DNA from 3 places in the Effusibacillus dendaii genome. Region 3 is predicted to be linked to each of the others. Evidence: riboswitches for the same ligand, from Rfam matches in the RefSeq annotation. Region 3 holds a riboswitch; each other region holds the start of a gene.
The links. A riboswitch is a leader RNA that binds a small molecule or an ion and turns the genes downstream of it on or off. The one in region 3 is predicted to bind cyclic di-GMP.
Positions count from the first base shown of each region.

Region 1: another riboswitch for cyclic di-GMP. It lies ahead of skT53_RS19215 (Spo0E family sporulation regulatory protein-aspartic acid phosphatase); the one in region 3 lies ahead of skT53_RS10300 (EAL domain-containing protein).
Region 2: another riboswitch for cyclic di-GMP. It lies ahead of skT53_RS14485 (phosphatase PAP2 family protein); the one in region 3 lies ahead of skT53_RS10300 (EAL domain-containing protein).

Region 1 covers NZ_AP023366.1:2,168,653-2,176,039, forward strand. Annotated here, with positions in the region: gene skT53_RS11655 (hypothetical protein) at 50-469, opposite strand; gene skT53_RS19215 (Spo0E family sporulation regulatory protein-aspartic acid phosphatase) at 735-941, opposite strand; cyclic di-GMP riboswitch class I at 988-1,071, opposite strand; gene glmS (glutamine--fructose-6-phosphate transaminase (isomerizing)) at 2,815-4,647, opposite strand; gene glmM (phosphoglucosamine mutase) at 5,084-6,424, opposite strand; gene skT53_RS19220 (Spo0E family sporulation regulatory protein-aspartic acid phosphatase) at 6,813-7,004, shown strand; gene skT53_RS11680 (response regulator) at 7,001-7,387, shown strand, end outside.
Region 2 covers NZ_AP023366.1:2,701,168-2,708,554, reverse strand. Annotated here, with positions in the region: partial or broken gene skT53_RS14500 (RNA-guided endonuclease TnpB family protein) at 1-438, opposite strand, end outside; gene skT53_RS14495 (patatin-like phospholipase family protein) at 556-1,395, shown strand; gene skT53_RS14490 (GGDEF domain-containing protein) at 1,396-3,576, opposite strand; gene skT53_RS14485 (phosphatase PAP2 family protein) at 3,713-4,228, opposite strand; cyclic di-GMP riboswitch class I at 4,444-4,532, opposite strand; gene skT53_RS14480 (glycosyltransferase) at 4,615-5,049, opposite strand; gene skT53_RS14475 (response regulator) at 5,104-5,808, opposite strand; gene skT53_RS14470 (sensor histidine kinase) at 5,795-6,967, opposite strand; gene metK (methionine adenosyltransferase) at 7,196-7,387, opposite strand, start outside.
Region 3 covers NZ_AP023366.1:1,898,180-1,905,566, forward strand. Annotated here, with positions in the region: gene skT53_RS10295 (fumarate hydratase) at 18-1,553, opposite strand; gene skT53_RS10300 (EAL domain-containing protein) at 1,647-2,408, opposite strand; cyclic di-GMP riboswitch class II at 2,458-2,540, opposite strand; gene bacA (undecaprenyl-diphosphate phosphatase) at 2,729-3,523, shown strand; gene skT53_RS10310 (helix-turn-helix domain-containing protein) at 3,821-4,204, shown strand; gene skT53_RS10315 (DNA-binding protein) at 4,214-4,624, shown strand; gene skT53_RS10320 (hypothetical protein) at 4,764-5,285, opposite strand; gene skT53_RS10325 (GNAT family N-acetyltransferase) at 5,582-6,190, opposite strand; gene skT53_RS10330 (HD-GYP domain-containing protein) at 6,278-7,339, opposite strand.

The DNA of each region.
Region 1 (7,387 bases), 270 kb from region 3:
TTCTTTTGTTATGTGCGATTATTTGATGACTTGCCATCTGTCAGGAATTTTATTCACTTTCGTCAATTGTGCCTTGTTCATCTATAAATAAAGCAGTAATACCCGTCCGTTTCTTAGCTAATAAAGGAAGTCTACTCCAAAGATTTCGGAACTGTTTAACATCGGGTAACGCTATACTGTACTTTGCAGTTGGGTCATCCATTCTCTGAAGTGTTTCAGCCAAGACCCCTAAGAAATAGTTTACGTTCATTGGATTAGAAGTCCCCAAGCCTTTTACCTCAATAATCCAACGTTCCGTTCCTCTTATTGCATTTATGTCAATTCCAGGAGTTTTTCCCCATGCAATCTGCGTTTCCCAACCGTTTGAATGGAGGAATTCCTTTAGGAATTGTTTGATATTGTCTTCAGAAAAGACGGATGACAATTCATTATCTCGCACATTTTCTTGATGAGTTACTGGTTCTACCAAGATACCCTCCGAGCATAAATAATTTCCCAGCTTACCATCTTTTCGCCGAATACGTTTAATGATTTGTTTTGTCTCCAATGACCTGCATGCCTGGTTTACCGCCTGTTGCGGCTCATTTACTCCTAATATGGCGTTGGTGATTTCCCGATCCGTTAAGCCCTCTTGAGTTTTTAAGAGGGTTATGTGTATCCCTTCTAATCCTTGAATTTTGTCGATTCATTCCTTACACTCTCACCTACCTTAAACCCATGCCGCACAAGCATTTTCAGTCATTCAAGAAAATGAAAAACCGCCTACATTGGCGGCAACAACTCCCTAAAACGGCACTTTTTTTTATACGTTCGATCTCATTCAATCGCACGTCTAACATTTGGCTTATTTTTAGCATATATGGGTGAGTTAAACAATCCACATCTTGACTCACACGAATCAATCGTTTCTTCAGCATCGTAATTTCTGCATCTAAACGCATGTGAACGCGACTTTCCAAATCACATTCCCCCTTAATAGGTTGGAGTTTCGGTAGCTGGCTGACATAGCATAAAACCTTAGCCCCTGTAGCTTTGCGTCACAACTTTTCAGTTGCTTTGCCTTTTTCACACGATGCGATTTGGTTATTTAGTTGTATTGACATAAATATACTATTTCCCCCGACCATTTTCAATATTTTCAAAAAACATTGAATAGCAACCGATTGACAATCCTATCAGTTGTTTATGTAATGGTCATAAATGGATCCCCATTCTATGACCTTTTCGTTTATTATGCGACATTTCCATGATCGATTGGAATAAATTGATTCAAGTCAGGCACAAAGTAAAAACCATCTCGGCTCAATTCTGCCTAGATGTCCTCCATATCAAGAAAATGGCTGTCGGCTACTTCCTACAGCGTTTTTCCCTTCAATTGATCATTCAAATACTCCACTCTTTTCGTGACTGGAGCCATGTAAAATTGATGCCCGTACAATCTTGATCCCCTCCCTCCGCTTCTCATCAGTTCTTCTATCTACTCTACCATTGTATGTAAAAATCAAGAGTTCAGATATGGCAAACATGTTTGAGCTGGTTTGAGCATTGGAAAGTCACGTAAGGTAAGGGAAAATCAGATGTTAGAAAATGAAGAAAATAGCCGAGGCAGAAACAGGAGTAGATCCCCAAATTTCGCTCAGCTCGTAGGCAAACATATTAAGCTTTAGGCAAACTTTTTAGGCTGTGGGCAATCTAAAACTGCTTTTTACACAAGTATGCACCGAAAATAAAGTCGTCTCGCCCATGTCACCTTTCCCCATCCACTCTCGCTCCTACAGCCACAAGGCTTCTCCGCCTCTCCACACCATATACCAAAAATTACCAATGTAATTATAGTCGTCATAGGGTTCTGGGAAAAACAGGGATTACGACGTGAAAAAACGGGGTCAAAAAAGCAATTAAAGTCGAACTAAGAGCAGGGGGAAAGGCAGGGAAACAGATTCGGGATAGGGCAACAGATAATCGGAGGAAATGATCGAGAAAAAACAGGAGAAAAACGTTTGAATCCTTTGTACCACAAGGATTTTCTTCGTCTCCCCTCCCAATAAATCCTCTCACCTGATTTAAGAAAAGAGCCGAGGAAATACAGGTGTGCATCGCAAAAAAAGTCTGCCCAAAACCTCCCCCACCCGCTCCTCTCCACAAACCAAATCGTATCAAGGCTTTTCCCGCTCTTTCATCTGTTTCACTTTATCACTCTAAACCAGTAAAAGTCTGCATGCAAATCAGAGTAAAAACCAGAGGAGACTTCTGAAAAACGAAGTGAAAAATAGCAAATATAGTTTGCCCGTGAGGACAGTGATAATCGGGAAAAACATAGGGAAAGAATGAGGCTTGGAGAAAGATCATCAGAGGAAAAAATCGGGGAAATGCCTGATTTATCAAGGGAAGCGGGACTTGCGTCCCATTTGCTCTGGAAAAAGAAAGCCGAGGAAAAACAGGAGTGGATACCTGATTTTCGCTCGGCTCGTAGGCAAACATATTAAGCTTTAAGCAGACTTTTTAGGCTTTGGGCAAACATATTAAGAGATGTACATTTGCCCGTGAGGACAGTGATAATCGGGAAAAACATAGGGAAAGAATGAGGCTTGGAGAAAGATCATCAGAGGAAAAAATCGGGGAAATGCCTGATTTATCAAGGGAAGCGGGACTTGCGTCCCATTTGCTCTGGAAAAAGAAAGCCGAGGAAAAACAGGAGTGGATACCTGATTTTCGCTCGGCTCGTAGGCAAACATATTAAGCTTTAAGCAGACTTTTTAGGCTTTGGGCAAACATATTAAGAGATGTACAAACAAGTATTCAATATGCCTTCCCTCACTCCACCGTCACGCTTTTCGCCAGATTTCTTGGTTTATCTACATCGTTGCCTCTTGCCACCGAAGCGTAGTACGCGAGCAGTTGCAAAGGAATCACCGACAGCACCGGTGCGAGGAACGGCATGGTGCGCGGCACGGTGATCACCTCGTCGGCATACTTGCCGATCTCTCCATCTCCCTGCCAAGCGAGTGTAAGCACGTACGCGTCGCGCGCTTTGACCTCGACGATGTTCGATACTGTTTTTTCATACAGATCGTCCTGCGTCACCAGCGCGATCACCGGAATCCCTTCCGTGATCAGCGCCAGAGTTCCATGCTTCAGTTCCCCCGCCGCATACGCTTCGGCATGAATGTAGGAGATCTCCTTCAGCTTAAGTGAACCTTCCAGCGCGACTGCATAATCCACGCCGCGACCGATGAAAAATGCGTCTTCCTTGTCCTTGTATTTCTCCGCGAACTGACGGAGGGACGGTGCGGTTTCCAGCACTCTTTCCGCCAATTCCGGAAGCCCCTTCAACGCTTGCAAAATCTCCGGCACCTGTGATGCCCCAATGGAACCGCGCTGCTGCGCCAAATAGCAGGCAAACAGATAGAGGACCACCACCTGCGTCGTATACGCTTTGGTCGATGCGACCGCAATCTCAGGCCCGGCCATGGTAATCATCGTATAATCAGCTTCCCGGTTGGCAGAGGAGCCAAGCACGTTGGTGATCGCCAGCACACGAGCTCCACGCTGTTTCGATTCCCGCAGCGCTGCCAGTGTATCCGCCGTTTCACCCGACTGCGAAATGACAATAATTAAAGTGTTATCCGGTACGATCGGATCCCGATACCGATATTCGGAAGCAATCTCCACATCCACCGGGATGCGAGTCAATTTTTCAATTGCCGCTTTGCCGACCAGGCCTGCGTGCCATGACGTGCCGCAGGCCACAATATGAATCCGTTCAATCGATGCCGCCTGTTCGGTCGTCCAATTCAGTTCTTTCAACACAACCCGCTGGCCATCCTCCGAAATGCGCCCGCTCAAAGTGTCGCGGATCGCACGCGGCTGTTCATGGATTTCTTTCAGCATGAAATGCTCATAGCCGCCTTTTTCGGCCGCCAGCGCATCCCATGTGACGTTGAATACTTCTTTTGTGATCGGGTTGCCTTCAAATGTAAAACATTCCACTCCGTCCGCCGTCAGAACCGCAATCTCCCCATCGTCCATTATATAGGTCGAACGGGTATACTCTAAGATTGCCGGAATGTCGGATGCGATAAAATTCTCTCCTTCACCCAGACCAATCACCAGCGGACTTTGCTTCCTCACCGCAATCAATTTTCCCGGTTCATCCTTTGCCATAATAGCCAGCGCAAATGCTCCGTGAATTTGTTTCAGCACTTGTACAACCGTTTGGAACAAATCCCCGTTGTACATTTCTTCCACCAGATGAACAACCACTTCCGTATCGGTTTGCGATTGAAAAATATGGCCTTTTTCCGTAAGTTTCTCCCGCAGTTCCAAATAGTTCTCGATAATGCCGTTATGCACCACAACAAAACGGCCCTGCTCATCGGCGTGCGGGTGCGCGTTAGCATCGGACGGACGGCCATGCGTCGCCCAACGGGTATGCCCGATCCCCTGCATACCAGCCAATACCGCCTCCCCTTTCACCCGTTCTTCCAATGTTGCCAAGCGGCCGACTGATTTTTGCAGACGAATCACACCGTTATCATAGACCGCAATACCTGCCGAATCGTACCCGCGATATTCCAGTTTGCTAAGACCATGAATCAAAACGTCTTGGGCTTGTCGATACCCGATATATCCTACAATTCCACACATGGAAACAAACCTCCTGAAAATGAGCATACGAAATCTACCGCTTTTCGCAAAAAGCGGTTTTCAATCGAGAAAACTGCCTGGTCTCTCCATAAGGGAAAAGACCGTGCAGACAGCTCCCTATTTACCCTTGAGCTGCTCTTGTCCCGACAGTCACCCATCGGATTTGAAACTTCTCTTTACGGCAGAGGGATTGTCTGCCGGGAGGCACCCGCCGAATGGTTCGCTAACCTCCTCCGCGTCAACTGCAACCCACCGTTGCAGTCCAGGCGCTTCATTACCTTTGGAAAAAATTCACGCCGTCCTCGATACCATCACCTCCCTTTCCTGATTACCCCATCCTATTCCGGTTCGACCAAATATGCGCTCCGCAGACATACGAAATGATGTTAGAACTTGTGAAACCCCAACGGAAGCAAAGAAGGAGCTTGCAGCCCCTTCACTTTCCAAGCTCCTTACGCACTACATTCGCGATTCTATCGACATATTCCTGCACCGTTTGTTCATTTGGCCCCTCGGCCATTACACGGATTAACGGCTCGGTACCGGAAGGACGCACCAATACACGGCCATCGTCGCCCATCTCCGCCTCGACTTCCCGAATCACTTGTTGTATTGCTTTATTTTGTTCCCAACCGTCTTTGCTGCCCACTCTGACATTGACCAACGCCTGCGGAAAGCTCTGCATGACGCTCCGCAGTTCGGACAACGGTTTCGCTTCCGCAACCATCGCATTAACCAATTGAACCGCACTTAAAATCCCATCACCTGTCGTGTTATGCTTTAGCAGGATAATATGGCCGGACTGCTCGCCGCCCAACTGGTATCCGCCTTTCCGCATCGCTTCCATTACATAGCGGTCGCCTACTGCCGTCCGTACCAGTTGAATTCCCATTTCTTTCGCCGCTTTGACAAATCCGACGTTGCTCATAACGGTCGTAACTACCGTATCATGCGCCAACTCGCCCGACGCTTTCAAGGAACGCCCCAAAATCGCCATAATATAGTCGCCGTCCACCAACTGCCCTTTTTCATCAACCGCGATCAGGCGATCCGCGTCCCCGTCAAATGAAAGTCCGACATCCGCCTTGTGCGCCAGCACCGCTTCACGCACCACTTCCGGATATGTCGAGCCACATTTTACGTTGATGTTGACCCCGTTAGGCTCCGCATGCACAACCACCACTTCGGCGCCTAATTGGCGGAACACCTGCGGCGCTACCTGATAGGCAGCTCCATTGCCGCAGTCCAATACGACTTTTAGCCCCTCGAACCGATTGTCAACAGTGGTCTGCAAATAATCGGCATACAGCGAAATTCCATCCAAACGCTCTGCAACGCGACCGATGTCGCCCGCGATCGGTCTTGGCATCTGATCTTCGCCTTGCAGCAGCGATTCAATCTCGTCTTCTGTCTGATCTAACAGTTTAAATCCGTCACCGCCGAAAAATTTGATTCCGTTATCCGCCACCGGATTATGCGATGCGGAGATCATCACACCTGCGTCAGCCTGCAGCGCCCTTGTCAGATAGGCGACCCCGGGCGTCGAGATCACTCCAACGCGAACCGCATCCACACCCACCGACAAAATCCCGGCCAACAGCGCGGCTTCCAACATATCACCTGAAATTCTCGTATCTTTACCGACGATGAGTTTCGCGTTTTGTTTTCCTCTCGTTAAAACATAGGCACCTGCCCGCCCCAACCGGTAGGCAATTTCCGCAGTCAATTCCGTATTGGCCACTCCACGTACGCCATCCGTCCCAAACAAACGTCCCAAATTCCGATTGCCCCTTTGTGCTAGAATTCTATGCACATTCTCCCATAGAACTGCAATTCCTGCAATAACTAGGATTCACCAGTAGATGATCAATTGACTCTCAAAAAACATAAAAGGAATTTATGTTTTTTGTTGTAATTTTAAAACGATAAATATTTCAGGCATTTCCTTTCGACTAATCCAGCGTTTGTTAGATAAAGGGAACAACTTGACTGTCCATACTCAAATAATCCATTTTGTTACACATTTGTTACACACTTATCATTGTTCTGTTACATCGACTCTTTATGATAATGTATAGGGAGCCTGTTAGCCTGCTTCGTATCAGACCGAAGGAGTGAATACAGGAGTGAGAAGTAAACAGACAAAAAAGGGCAATTGATCGCTGGTGGAAGATCTCCGCGAAAACTTGATTCAAACGGCAATGCGGCACGGTGATTTGCTGCACCCTGAAGTTATCAGTAAAAGTCAAGAGCTTGACCAGTTGCTGACACGATTATTACGGGAACAACTCCAGCTGACCCGTCTGACTTTTCCGCAGTCAGACTCATTACCATCAACAGGGAGGGGTAGATTTTGAAAAACATACTGTTAGTGGAGGATGACATTCTTAGCGCCAAGTTGATGCAAATTGTTCTTACGCGACTAGGCAATCATAATGTGATCATCTCTGAATCGGTAGACGAAATTTTAACGTTGTCACGCTCAGGCAGCGTCGATCTGGTTATCATGGACATTTCGCTGACGAGCAGTGAACTCGGGGGCAAACCGATGAATGGTCTTGAGATTACGCGCTTGCTGAAACAAGATCCGGCAGCCCATTCGATTCCGGTTATTCTGGCGTCCGCCCATCTGATGACCGATAATGCGGAGCGCATTGTAGAAGAAGTGGGGGCAGACGATTACATTCCGAAACCCTTGATGGATCATCAAATTTTGATTGAAAAAGTGAATCGTTTATTG
Region 2 (7,387 bases), 800 kb from region 3:
TGCGACTTTCAGACGTGCTTTCTCACGATTGCTGCCCCCTTTCTGGCGACGGGACAAAATACGTTGCCATTTCGCAAGTTGCTTTTCATACTTGCGCAAATATTTGGGATTATCGATCTTGTCTCCGATAGAGAGAGTGGCAAAATGCGTAATGCCAAGGTCAATTCCAATCGCTGAATCTGGCGAGGGTAAGGGTTGAATCTCGACTTCACAAAGAATCGATATGAAATACTTGCCTGTTGGATTCCTGCGGATCGTAGCGGATAGGATACGTCCTTCCGCCTCGCGCGATTTGGAAAATTTGACCAGACCCAATTTCGGAAGTTTCATCCGGTTTCCGATGACTTCAATATTCCCGTTCGTGAATTTGGTTGTGTAGGATTGAGTGGGATTTTTCTTGCTCTTAAAGCGCGGGGCACCATTTTGCTTCTTGAAGAAATGCCGATTCCTCCCCTCCTTACTTCATTGAAGAAGGGATCTTCTCGGCAGTGTAGATAAAAAGGAACCGTTTTTCAAAAACTGGAGAGGAAAATGAGATATTCGGGAGGGGCGGGCGTGAAAAAAATAGGACTAGCATTAGGCGGAGGCGGCGTGGCAGGTGGCGCGCACCTTGGAGTCCTGCTTGCATTGGAAGAAGCAAACGTTCAGATCGATTGTTTGACGGGAACAAGCGTCGGAGCGATTATCGCATCACTTTATGCATATGGAATTACAAGCAGCCAATTAATTAAGCTAATTCCTACTATCGGAAAACATTACCTGGATTTTGATTATTGGTCCATTCTCCGCTCAATGGGGAGGCAGGCACGATTTACCGGTTTAATTAAAGGAAAACGGCTGCGCAATATGATCGCAAAGAAAACCCGAAACGTTTCAATGTCCCAACTAAAAATGCCTGTCGCATTTCTCGCAACAGACATTATACAAGCCAAACCTGTCATATTCTCTTCGCGCCCATTGCACACGGACGACACCGCTCGGGACATCGTGACAGACATCTTGTTAGCTGACGCCGTGCAGGCAAGTTTCTCGATACCGATTCTATTCCAACCTGTTATGTACCGCAACAGAATGTTTGTGGATGGCGGCCTCCTGGAAAACTGTCCGGTTGACGCGGCACGCTTGTTAGGCGCTGACAAGGTGATTGCGGTGAATCTGGTATTTGCCAATCCGGTTCGCTCCCGCTTCGATTCGCTGTCCTCGCTTATGACCCGAGTGATCAACATCAACCTGGCGACCCAATCGAAGTCAATCCGCAAAAAGGCAGACTTTGTGCTCCACCCGGAAGTAGATTCAATCGACATTCTGGACTTTTCAAAATTGGAACTCTGCATCCAAATCGGTTATACACATACCCAAAAACAGATTTCAGAAATTAAAAATCTTATCACATAGCTAAGACATTTCTCTTTCCACAAAAGCGCTGCCAGCCTGGCTCTTTGCGATCTTCTTTATTTGAACCGCCTGGTTCGACAACTGTTCGGCGGAAAACCCCTTCAGGTCATTTCCCGAACAGCGCAAGAGCGCCAGTGAAATGGTGGGGCCGTGTCCGGATTGTTCGTTGTCAAAACGTTCTATAATTTGGCGGCAAATTTCCTGCGGGCTCGGATGATTTGTGATAATGATAAAATCATCGCCGCCAATATGGCCCAGAAAATCATCTTTCACCGAAGCATTTGACAAAACGCTCAGCAACAAGTTGGCCAATCCACGAATTACCTGATCTCCCTCCCGAAAACCACATCGATCGTTAAATTCCTTAAATCGATCCAGGTCGGCATAAATAACAGAGAAATCCTGGCCAAGTTGAATACGTTTATCCAATTCAATCTCTATCAATCGGTTACCGGGCAATCCGGTCAACGGATTCATGTCTCTTGCATACTCAAGTTTCGCGTTTGTAATCGTATCCAAAATGGAGTGAATCGTCACCACGCCTAAAATGTTGCCTTCCCGGGTGACAATCAACAGATCATAGATTCGCTGATGATCCCTTACCATGGCGATTCTGGATGCGTCTTCCACACCTGTATTTTCGTCAAGGATAATCGGATTTCCGTCCATCAGTTTTGACACAGGACGTTTCCAATACAACGGAACGCCGTATTGGGAGGCCAGCGCCTGAAACAGTTTTTCCCGCATGATTAAACCGATCGGCCGGCCTTCACGAACAATCACGACACCACTTTCGTCTTCAAAGCGATTAAAGTAGGACACGATCTCCTGCGTCACGGTCCCCTCTTCAAACGTTTTGACAGGACGGACAATATCTTTCAAAGCGCCGGAATATCCCTGCGTTGTCGGCACATATTGATTTCGCTTGATCAGCTTGACAATTTCAGCAGAAACTTCCTCAAATCCCGCCTTCGGACGGCCCAGCAGGTATCCTTGACCGCAATGAACCCCGATTTTGAGAACCGTGTTCAGTTCCTGTGTGGTTTCAATACCTTCGGCAATAATTTTACAGTTCATTTTTGTCGCAAACGTTACCAGTGTCTCCAACAGAATCCGTTTGGCATGATGACTGTCAATCTGATGGATGATTGATCGGTCGATTTTGATATAGTCGGGACGTATTTCCGCAATCGCTTGTAAGGAGGAATAGCCCGCCCCCGCATCATCAATTGCGATCCGATACCCCTGTTTGCGGTAATAATTGATTGCTTTAACGAATGACGGAAAATCTTCGATTGATTGTCGCTCCGTGATTTCAAAAACGATCTGCTGTGGTGTCAAATTCACTCTGCGTAATAACTTTGCCGTTTCACCCGCAGTAAAAAACGGATCATTGATCACGTTTGCGTTTAGGTTGATAAACAGCTTACTGTTTGTTTCCCCACACCGAAATCCGGAAATCGCTTGTTCCCGGGCAACTTTTTCAAGATGATACAAGCTGTCCATCTGTTCCGCATATGAAAACATGTCGAGCGGAGCTTCAAAACCGCTTCCCTGCGGCCCTCTTGCCAAAGCTTCATATCCGTAGACCGCACCGGTTAACAGCGATATAATCGGCTGATAGACAGCTCGAATCAATTTTTGCTCAAGAATTCGGAAAAATTCCTTCCGTCGCTCAATCTGTTCCAGTTGAGCTTCATTTTTCGCATCCTGCATCGCCTGTTTCAAACCGCGGTACAGTTCGTTTGAGATGTTTTTCGAAGATACGGAATGAAAGATCGATGTTCCTACATATAATTCCAGTTCCTTTTCGGGAAGATTCAATTCCGCATTCAGTTGTTGTTCCACTTCGGTCCGCAATCGGTACGCAAAATCAGAAAACAGATCCACTTTTTGATCTGGCAAAAGAAAAAATAAAAACAGATCATCCCCTAACATTCGCCGGGAGAAACATCCTTCCCATTTTTCCTGTTCGAACCTCAAAATGATCTGGTTGAGCGTCTGCAATACACGATTGCAAAATAGCTGTCCACGGGTCTGGTACACATCACCAAATCGTTTGATGTCCAGATAAATGAATCCCACTTGACCTTTTTTCAATTGTCCATTCAATCGTTTTAAAAACCTTTCGTTTATAAAACTATCATCCAGCAACAAAATACTCTTCTGTCGATTCCCCATCGTTCTCTCCGCCCTCTTCGACAAAATTCCACATTTTGTCTTATCAGTATACCGATGGAGTTTATTTAAATGGTTAATTATTTGTAAATTTAAGTAAAAATCCTTATTGTACGGTCATAGAAGAACTTTGGCACAGTCATGCCAGCCAAAGCGGGACCGCTGTCCCCAATACAGCGCCGATCGCCACATCTGACGGATAGTGCAGTCCCAAATATACACGTGAACTGGCGGTTAAAGCCGCAAGTGCATACAAACCCGGAGACAAGACGGGAAACGCAATTGACAAAACAGTCGCCGAGCAAAAGGCGGCTGTTGAATGGCCAGATGGAAATGATGCATCTGTCAGAAGTTTTCGTCCCGTAAATACATTCTCCAGAACCTGATAGGGACGATGGCGCGGCAGCAGCTTTTTACAAGCGGCCACAATCAGATGGCTAAACAACAGGCTGATCGCCAAATGAACCCCTTCATAGCGCCAATACGGATCACTCTGCAGCAAAAAAACCAGCGACATGCCAATCGAGAAAACAGTTCCACCCAGATGTGTAACTACAGGCATCAACTGTTCAAAGAACGAACATTTGCAGGCGCCATTAATCCAGCGGAACGCCCGGATGTCTCTTCCGACCATCCATTCAGCCATACGCTGCATAATTTCACTCCTCAAAATTCTCTTCTATAAGGATAGCATTAAAGTATTAAGTTTTTATAAAAATCGTGTGAAAGGGTGATGAAAAACAAAAACAGCGAAAACACAAACTAAGAGGTTCCTTGGAATAAGGAACCTCTTAGTTTGTGGGGGGTAGGGGGATTCCAAAAGGGTCAATGAGGAAACCTTTTGGGGGATTGAGCAATTCACCCGGAACAATCAGCAGCCTGGCTATCATTGCTTTGGGGAAGCTTTAGACCCATGGCTTTGCGTCCCTGTCTTTCGACGAGGTTTGCCCTTGATGATTGACTCGCTCCTTGTCTTTAATTTTACATGTGTCGACAAAATAGTACATAGGTCTGCACGACTATTTTTATACAAATTCCTCATTAACCGAAAACCCTTTTAAAATAAGGGATAATTCTTTTGGTGTTTTTCCAGCTCCGAAGATCATATAGGGCAAAAGGACTATCCTGATCTGCTGATGACCACACAGATTCCAGCAATCCCCCGTCGTATTCCCGGTCAGTTCCGATCAATTCAATTCTTGAATAATTCTCCTGCAAACGACTGACAATTTCCCGGGTCGAATCCTCTGAGCCGGTATCCACCACAAGGATATGAAGATCATTTTTTAAGAAAAACGAACGCACCAACAAAAAACGCAGTAAACCTTCCACGTACGCTTCTCCGTTGCGAACCACCAATACTAACGTAAACCTGTGACCTTCACTGATCGAAGGGGATTCATAAAGTCGAACCACCTGATAGAGCGCGGCGACAATCCCGTAAGCAGCGAACGCCCAAATCAAAAGAGCGAGCATACCGAACACCTCCCTTGTGGTGTCACTATATGCGCGCCCTCTATTAGGCGTTCGTCATAACCTTACCCAACCGTTCCTGGCTGCTGCAATGACCGCCTGCGTGCGGTCGTCTACATTAAGTTTACCTAAAATAGAAGAGACATGATTTTTCACTGTTTTTTCAGATATGAATAACGCCTCACCAATCATTCGGTTGCTTTTTCCTTCCGCCATTAAACGAAGGATTTCCATCTCTCGAATCGTCAAAAGCTCCCGCCATGTCTCCTGTTCAACGGCTGCCGCCGCCTCCTCATGAGCGGATGCGTGATCAGTTGCGTTGTAGCTCAGACGTTTAAACTCGTTTAATAATTTGGTGGTAATCTGAGGGTGAATGAACGCTGTTCCATTTGCAACTTGCCGGACAGCTTCTACTAACACTTCCGATTCGACATCTTTTAAAAGATAACCGTTGGCACCGGCCCGAATGGATTCAAAAATATATGCCTCATCATCATGAATGGATAATATCAAAATTTTAACGGCAGGGTAGGCTTGCTTAATCAACTTGGTTGCTTCCACGCCGCTTTTTTGGGGCATATTGATGTCCATCAGGATAACATCCGGCTGCAGGTTGGCAGATAGCGTCACCGCCTGCTGTCCGTCTACCGCTTCTCCCAAAATGGTAAAATCGTCTTCCAATTCAAAAATTCTTCTTAGTCCCTGACGAAAGAGTGCATGGTCATCCGCCAGTACAATTTTGATCGGACTATGGGGAGTCAACTTGAACGCCTCCTTGATTCGTTATCGGAAGAGTAATAATCACTTTGGTTCCCTCTCCGATCCTGGTTCGGAACTCAACCTTACCCCCTAGCAGTTGAATTCTCTCTTGCATCCCCAACAACCCGTAATGACCCTGTTCTTTCTTGCCTCTCGATGTTTTCAAATCAAATCCCTTGCCGTTATCAAGGATGTGCACAAGAATCTCCGGATTTTCCAACTCCAGCTTAACGGAAGCGAGCGTTGCTTCGGAATGTTTCGCTATATTGTTAAGGGCTTCCTGAACAGAACGAAAAATGGCCACTTCAAACGCCCCTGACAGCCTTCGCTCTTTGCCGACCAGGGCAAAATCGGTCTGGATCCCGTATTTTTCCTGAAATTTCGTCAGATAACGGCGCAATGTGGGGGCAAGTCCCAAATCATCCAATTCCATGGGCCGCAAGTCAAAAATGGTTTGCCGAACTTCCGCCAGGCTGTCCCGCACCATCTGTTTCAGATCTTGCAGTTCTTCCCGGACGCGGTCAATGTCCCGATCCAGCACTTTCTCGCATAATTCCGCACGCAACACTACATTCGCCATCATTTGGGCAGGCCCATCGTGAATCTCCCGCGCCAACCGCCGGCGTTCTTCCTCTTGCGCCTGAATCATCCGGCTGCCCAAGTATTGTTTTTCCTCAACGGTCTGCAGCATCACGTCGATCTCTTTTTGTTCACCCGACAGGTAGTTAAAAGCAACACCAAGCTGGGTCACAAGTTCCTCCGCTTTCGAAACCAGATCCCCCAAGTTTTTGAGCCGGAGCGACAGTTCATCTCTCCTCCGCCGAAGACGTTTTTCTTTTTCCTGTGCAGCAAGAAGTTCATGTTGCACTTTTTCTGCTTCTATATAAACTTCTCGCACCTGCTCTTCCGAGTGTTGCGCGTGATTTTTACTGACAAGCGCCAATCGCTGCCGTGCTTTCCGCAGTGCGCTCTCCAGTCGGTCGACGTTTTTCACCGTCTCGTAAACCTGCAATTGAACAGCGGCCAAATCCCGTTCCAATGCTTGATACTCACTGCGCGATACATCCGCGATTTCATAAATTTGGTACTTCCCCTGTTCAATTGCACGCAGAGTCGCTGATATGGCGTTGTCGAGGATTCGTGTGTCAAGTTGTGGCGACACGTATCGAAACCTCCTCTACTTCTTTTGACCTATTTATTCAATACCAGAGACCTATTTTCCTGCAATCTGGTTCTGTTTTTTGTCAACCAATACCATACAATGTCGAAAAAAGTCTGAGGGCACGGCGTAAATGCCATGCCCTCAGTGCAATGGGGTAAGGGTGATATGCTATAGAAATTCGGTGGACAATTTTGTTTTTGGGGGTGACACCAAAAAAATTTTATCCGTTTATGATAGTCCCGCCTGTTGTCGGAGAGTCGCCGCCTTATCTGTACGCTCCCAAGGCAGATCCAAATCGGAACGGCCAAAATGACCGTAAGCGGCTGTCTGACGATAAATTGGACGCCGCAAATCAAGCTCCTTAATGATGCCTGCCGGACGCAAATCAAAGTTATTCTTTATCAGGCCAACGATCAGTTC
Region 3 (7,387 bases):
TCGGTCGGCGCCTGCAATTATGCGAATACCGGTTCTTTAAAATCGGACAGCTTCTTCAACGACTCTTGTTCCACATCCGCATGCAGCGAGTTGCCGTGTGAATCCATTGTAACAATCGCGGTAAATCCTTCTACCTGCAAATGCCACATGGCTTCGGGAATTCCAAATTCGTCAAGAAAATCAACACCGTCTACATCTTTTACGCACTGCGCGTAATATTGAGCCGCTCCACCAATCGCATTCAAATACACAGCCCCATGCTCTTTCAACCCGGCCAGCGTTTTGGCTCCCATACCGCCCTTCCCAATCACTGCCCGGATGCCAAATTTTTTGATAATATCCGCTTGATATGGCTCTTCCCGGCTGGATGTTGTAGGACCGGCCGCTTTTACGTGCCACTTGCCTGTTTCGTCTTTCAGCATCACAGGCCCACAGTGATAGAGCACTCCTCCGTTCAGATCAACGGGACAATCGTGATCCATCATGTACTTGTGGAAGGCATCCCGACCCGTATGCATCGCCCCGTTAATCACAACCACATCGCCGACTTTCAGACTGCGAATCTGTTCTTCCGTAATGGGCGCCTGCAAAACGACCTGCCGATTATCGCCAGCAACAGCCGTTTCCTGAACCTGACCGAGGTCCACACTGTCGCCTGTATAAATCCAATCTTCAATTACACCGGTAGCCGGGTTGATTTTCACTCCCTGCCGGCGGTACGCCCAGCAGTTATAAGCGACCGACACATAAAAAGAAGCCGGCAACCTGTTCATTACACCGATTTTACAACCCAAGAGCGATACGTTTCCGCCAAATCCCATGGTTCCGATCGACAGCTTGTTGGCGTTTTCCATGATATATTCTTCCAGTTGCCGAAGTTGTTCGTTCGGGTTTACATCATCGACCCGCCGGAAAAGTTGCTCTTTCGCAAGCGTATATCCGCTGGTACGATCGCCGCCAATTCCAACTCCAATAAACCCGGCGGAACATCCCTGTCCTTGCGCCTGATAAACGGCATGCAGGATGCATTTTCGGATCCCGTCCAGGTCACGGCCCGCTTTGCCCAATCCTTCCAATTCGCACGGCAGCGAATATTGAATGTTCTTGTTTTCGCAGCCGCCTCCTTTCAGAATTAAGCGGACATCAATATAGTCCTTCTCCCATTGTTCAAAATGGATGACAGGCGTGCCCGGCCCCAGGTTATCCCCCGAGTTCTTACCGGTCAGCGAGTCTACTGAATTGGGACGCAGTTTACCCAGTTTGGTAGCTTCCACAATTGCCGCGAGGATCCCTTTCTTCATCTCGATCTGGTTGGCTCCTACCGGACAGTGAATATGAAACGTAGGCATCCCCGTATCCTGACAAATGGGGCCTTCCGATTCTGCCGCCATGATAATGTTTTCAGCTATCGTCCCCAATGCGATGGCCGAACGGGTCCCCATTTCTTCCTTCACCCTTGCGGCTGCTATCTGTTTACGCACATCGGCTGGCAGATTGGTTGATGTCTCAATAATCAATTTCAACATACTGTTTTGAAATTGTTGGCTGTTCATAATGGTTTCCTCTCCCTTTTTTATCGCTATTCCTATTATAAAGAAAAAGGTCCCCGCAGGCACCTTTTTTTCACTAGCTAAAATTTTCACTTTTTAAAAACGCGACTGAAAGCCAGCCTTCCATTCGTCCATCGGAATTTGCTCGATCAGGCTGGGTTTTGAAAAATAATAGCCTTGACCATATTCAATTCCCATTTCCCGCAATTTCTTTAAATCTTCTAACGATTCTATTCCTTCTGCGATGATTTGCAGGTTCAGGGAATCCCCAATTCGTTTGAACTGTTCGATCATAATCGCTTTGACACCGGATTTATGAAGATCGAATACGATTTCCGTGCAAATTTTCACGTAATGCGGCTTTAAGTTAAGCAACTCTACCATGTTGGAATTCCCTTTTCCAAGATCATCCATCGCTAGAGAAATGCCCTGCTCCTCTAAGAACGGCTTCCATAAAAAAACGGATGGCATATGTTCGGTAATCTCAAATACGACGGGGGTCTGTGCCACGCTGTTTAACATTTCAACCGCTCGCCGCATCGTATGACAGTTTACGTCCGCCTCGATATTAAAAAAGAGCCCCTTCTGCACAAACGGTGTCAGCTTATGTATATGTTCGGTCAACTTTTTACAGGACAAAAGTGTAAGATGCTCCAGAACACCGTGTTGGCGAGCCAACCGGAACATCTCGTCAGGCAAGAGAACTCCACCAGGCGAGCGGCTTAAAATTTCAACTGCTTCAACGCGGCCCGTACGTAAATCGACAATCGGTTGCACAGCCAACTCAAGAGTCTCGTGATATAAAATATTAAAAAGTATTACAGGCTTTAAGTCTTTTGGTATTGGTTCCTGTTGCATGTCGCACCTCGTCTGCAGCGGCTTTACAAATAAAAAAGCCAGTTCATTCTCATGAATTGGCCGGTTGCACTACTGGCTCCCGATCCCTCAAGTGCCCAACTACAAGTGACCGTTCATCGCTTCCCCAAAAGACATTCATTTTTGTGTTTTTATTTTATATGATAAAAATTTGATTTTCAATATAAATCAGTTACATTTTGGAAAATGACAAAATGCAACAAGTTTCAACTTTTTTAGCTGACTTTATTTTAATTTGCGTATTTGTAACAATCGAATGTAAAATAAACTAAATAAAATAAGGATGAGAAAGGATTATAGCCATGCATCTGCTAACTGCCGTAATACTTGGATTTATCGAAGGTCTCACCGAATTTCTGCCTGTTTCTTCAACCGGACATTTAATTCTCGCCGGCGACTTGCTGCATTTTCAAGGGGACAAAGCCAGTACGTTTGAAATTTTTATTCAACTGGGCGCCATTCTTGCGGTAGTGGTCATTTATTGGAGACGTTTTTTGAGTTTATTTGAACCCAGAAACCTAAACTTTACCAACACGGAGTCGCTCAATTTGCTGCACATTTTTGTGGCCATGCTGCCAGCCGGAATTTTGGGACTTATTCTTAACAAGTTCATCAAACAGCATCTGTTCTCCCCTTACACCGTACTGATTGGATTGGTGCTTGGCGGCATTTTGATGATTATGGCTGAGAAGTCCAGGAAATCAAAGTTTGCTACTGAACTTGATCAACTCACTTACGGACAAGCGTTCCGCATTGGTCTTTTTCAAGCATTGGCTCTCTGGCCTGGTTTCTCTCGTTCCGGCGCTACCATCGCGGGCGGTCTGCTGGTAGGCACCAACCGGAAAACCGCTTCCGAATTTTCCTTTATTATAGCGGTGCCGATGATGATTGCAGCAAGCGGACTTGACCTTTTAAAAAGTTATAAAACATTGTCCGCCGATGATCTTACGTTCTTTGCCGTTGGTTTTGTCGTCTCTTTTATAGTCGCCTTGCTTGCTGTGTTTTCGTTTTTGAAACTTGTTTCCAAAGTCCGGCTGACCGGTTTCGCCTATTACCGGTTTGTGTTGGCCGCCCTTTTCTGGATTTTCTTTATTTAATGATTCGTCAGGCTTTTCTGCAGGGGAAAGCCCCGCATGCGCCGGGGGGCATTTATGTGGCGCATACGGGGCTTTTTTCATTTTTGCTGCGGCAAAAACGGAGTGGGATCTTGCCACCTTCGCAAATTAATCGGGGGAATTCTTACGAAGGTTTGTTTTTATAATACCATAATATAGTTGTATATGCAATATATTTTTCTTTCACTTCTGGCTCAATCTATTGTCATTCTGTATACTGTAACATAAGGACAAAAATATGGTTCTACATTCGAATGGATATGAAGGAGCCGATTGCGCTTGATCTATACTGTAGCCGAATTGGCTGTCATTTTAGGTATTACGGAAGTGGCGCTGCGCCAAAAAATGCGGACGCAGCAATTCCCGTTCACAAACGATAACGGTCGGATTTTCGTGTTGGCCGAGGATTTTGAAAACTACCTGAAAGAACATCGCTGTTGGGATTTCACCATTCCGGAATGGGAACAATTCTATCAAACGAAACGGGAGATCCGTACTTATTTCACAAAAATTCAAGGTGCTCTGCAAATCCTGAAGAAGTTTGGCATCTCAATTGAACAGCGCACGCTCAAAAGGTGGATTCACAACCAACAGATTAAAGCTTACAATTTAGGCGGCACCTACTATATTCCGCTGGACATACTCGAACAAGATTTGTCTTAGAACTGGGGGATGATCGCGATGACTCCGCTGTACTGTACGATTGAACAGCTTTCCAGATTGTTCAGAATGGATTATTCCGCGCTGCTCGGAATGCTGCACCAGGATGCCCGGCTGCAACCTGCAGTCAAGAAGTTAAACCGTTATGCACTATCGGAAGTCGTTGCCCTGCATCGAACAACCGCCGAGCCTTTTGAAGTGGGTCTCGACACCCCGTTTCTGACGCTCTATGAAACGCAGGATCGGCTGACAAAAGCATTGGGACCGATGGTATATTCGACTGTGCTGCGGAAGGCCGCCAAAGGGGAAATTCCCGCTCTGAAGTTTGGGGATACGTACCGTGTACCAGAGCCATTGTTGACACAGATGATTCAAGAGAAACGGATTTCTTACAGAAGCCGCTCTGTTATAAAGAAAACTTAGCTTTCGCCGAGCCTTTGGCGCAGGCGGAAGCAAAGTTCCACCCACCAAAGTGCAAGCACTTTGGTGGGATCCTCTTGCCCTTATGTCGATAGGGAAAAATTTATAAATTCCTATCGACCAAAATAGCCTGGAGAATCGCTTATTTCACTGTATGCTTGTTTCGACTGTATTTCGGGACATCTCGAAAAAAGTGGTACATGTCTTCAAATCGTTTGGATTCACGAATCCGGCTCGTCGAAAAATGATCCCACAACAGTTCAATCATCCGCGCTTCATCATACAATTGACCATTTTTGATGAATAAAGGACGAGTGTCATCCCCTTCTTTGCGAACCAACAAACCGATCATATCGGACGCCCTGCTTTGCACATTGCACAACCAATCAAGGAAATCGGCCAACATTTCTTCGTCCATCGTGGTTCCGAACACTTGCCCGCTGTAAAAATCAACAAACTTCCGTTTCTTGCGCCCCTTCAAGAGCAACTGGATCTCAGGCGAGGTTCCGAATGTAAGCAGGATTTCTTGCTGGTTTTCCTCCACTTGGCAACCGATTTCCCGATCCCATTCCACAATCAGTTGTCGAAGTTGTGATAACTCAAACCGAAACCAAGTAGTCTTTACTTCAATCTGGTACCCTCCTGCCGTGCTGTTGCTGTTCATCCCCTCAGTCCTTCCATACCACAGTTCAATTCTGTTTAGTGAATTTCATCATACAACAATATTTTCGCATGATTCAAGACCTATTTTTTTAATATTTTTATAATTTTTATGTTTAAAAGCCGAGTCAGCCTACAAGAATAAAAAAACCTTGCCCCGACAGAAAAAACTTGTGCAAGAACAAGCGTTTCTCCGCAAGAGGCAAGGTTTTGATTTCATTGTCAGGTAAAGCTATAACTAACTGAATCGATAAAACCTTCTTTCCTTCGACACAATGTGACAACTGAAGTTCCAGTATCTTACAGCGATTTTCGCATTCTGGACTTACTCGGACGCTGTTTTGATTTGACAGTCGTTTTGAGTTTGCGCGGCGTTCCATCTTTCGTTAAAAATACGCCCATCCAGATGTCATCGTCATATCCCTCATCCAGTTTGATGGCGCGAACTTTTCTGCCTTCCTCCGCAAAACCCATTTTCTGATATAAGGACAACGCAGGAGTATTTGAACCGCGAACGCCCAATTCGACTCTTTCAATTCCCTGCTGAGCCGCCCAAGTGAACGCTTCCCTGATTAAATTTTCGCCAACTCTTTGCCCCCGGTGTTCAGGTGCAATTCCCATCCAGATCGTCGCATTATGTTCCATCCAGGGAACGATCGAACGATCACAACGCAACCAGCCGCAAATTTCGTTGTCTTCTGTAGCGGCAACCAGTGTGAGATGGTTTTTGGGAGCAGCGTGATAGTATTGCATGTAAAGCTGTTCCACCGTAAAAGGCAGCCGGGACCCCAGCATGACTTGCCCTTCCTTGCCCACTTCTTCCATCAATCGATACAGCTTCGGTATATCCTGTTCCTGCCAAGCACGAACAGTGATCGTTTTGCCGCTTTCCAAACTTACAGTCCGCATAATCCATCCCCCTTAAGTTCCTCTCTTGTCATTCTATATGCGGCAACGTAGGCATTTGACACGATCTTTATACCGAAAACCGATCGTTTACCCCTGTAGCACATGCGTGATAAATAGGGTCGTTTCTTTCGCCAAATCCAGTTCCTTAACCTCATGGTCATCCGAATCTTTCGTAAAAACGCGCACAATTGGCCGTGCCGGAAGTCCTGTGTGCTGGCCTACCACCACTCCCACCTGACCGGTGCTTAGTTTGACCGAAGTTCCATTTGGATAGATGGCGATACATCTGAGAAATCCAATGACGGTTTCCAAGTCGAACCGTTTTCCGGCAAACCCCATCAGATATTCAGTCGCCTCGTGCGGCATCATTCGTTTTCCGTCAATCCCCTGACCCGCTACCAAGTTATCAAAAAAATTGGCGACAGCCACGATTTTTCCATAGCGGTGGATATCTTCGCCTGACAGTTGACGGGGATATCCCGTACCGTCAACATGCTCATGATGCTGCAACGCCACATGCGGAATCGTAATGCTGAATTCCTTGATTTTACGGAGACGCTTGTAACCTCGCCAGGTGTGTTGTTTGTCGTCATTCGTGTCGCCTGAGAGCTCCGCATCCTCCTGTTTCTTTTCTTTTTCTGGAACTTCACATTTACCAATATCGTGCAGGAGAGATCCAATCGCAAGTTCCTGCAGCTGCGCGCGTGGCAATCCGAGATTTACGCCGATTACGGTCGACAATGTGCAAACCTGCAAGGCATGCAAAAACTGCTCGTTATCTTTCGTTCGAATATCGTTTAAATTGATCAGCACTTTCTGGTTGCGCATAATTTCATCAATCATGCTGGATGTTGCATCGGTGATTGCCTTGGAAGAAAGCGACTTGCCCGCTTGTACACACTGTACCGCCATCGAAAAAGAGGCCAGTGCTTCACGTCTGGTCTGTTCCGATACCACATCTTCCATTTCCACATCCGCAAATCGTTCATCTTGTATGTACAAATGGGTAACACCCAATCGGCGAAGCGTAGACAGCATTCCGACCGTTAACTGAACTCCCACATTCAAGAGTGCCATTCCGTCACTTGTATAAATACTGCGAGCCAAAATATGTCCCGGCTCTACACTGTCAATTGAAACATAGCGCATGAATCTTCCTGCTCCCCTTCCCATGTTGACGCCTTATCGGTTACATTC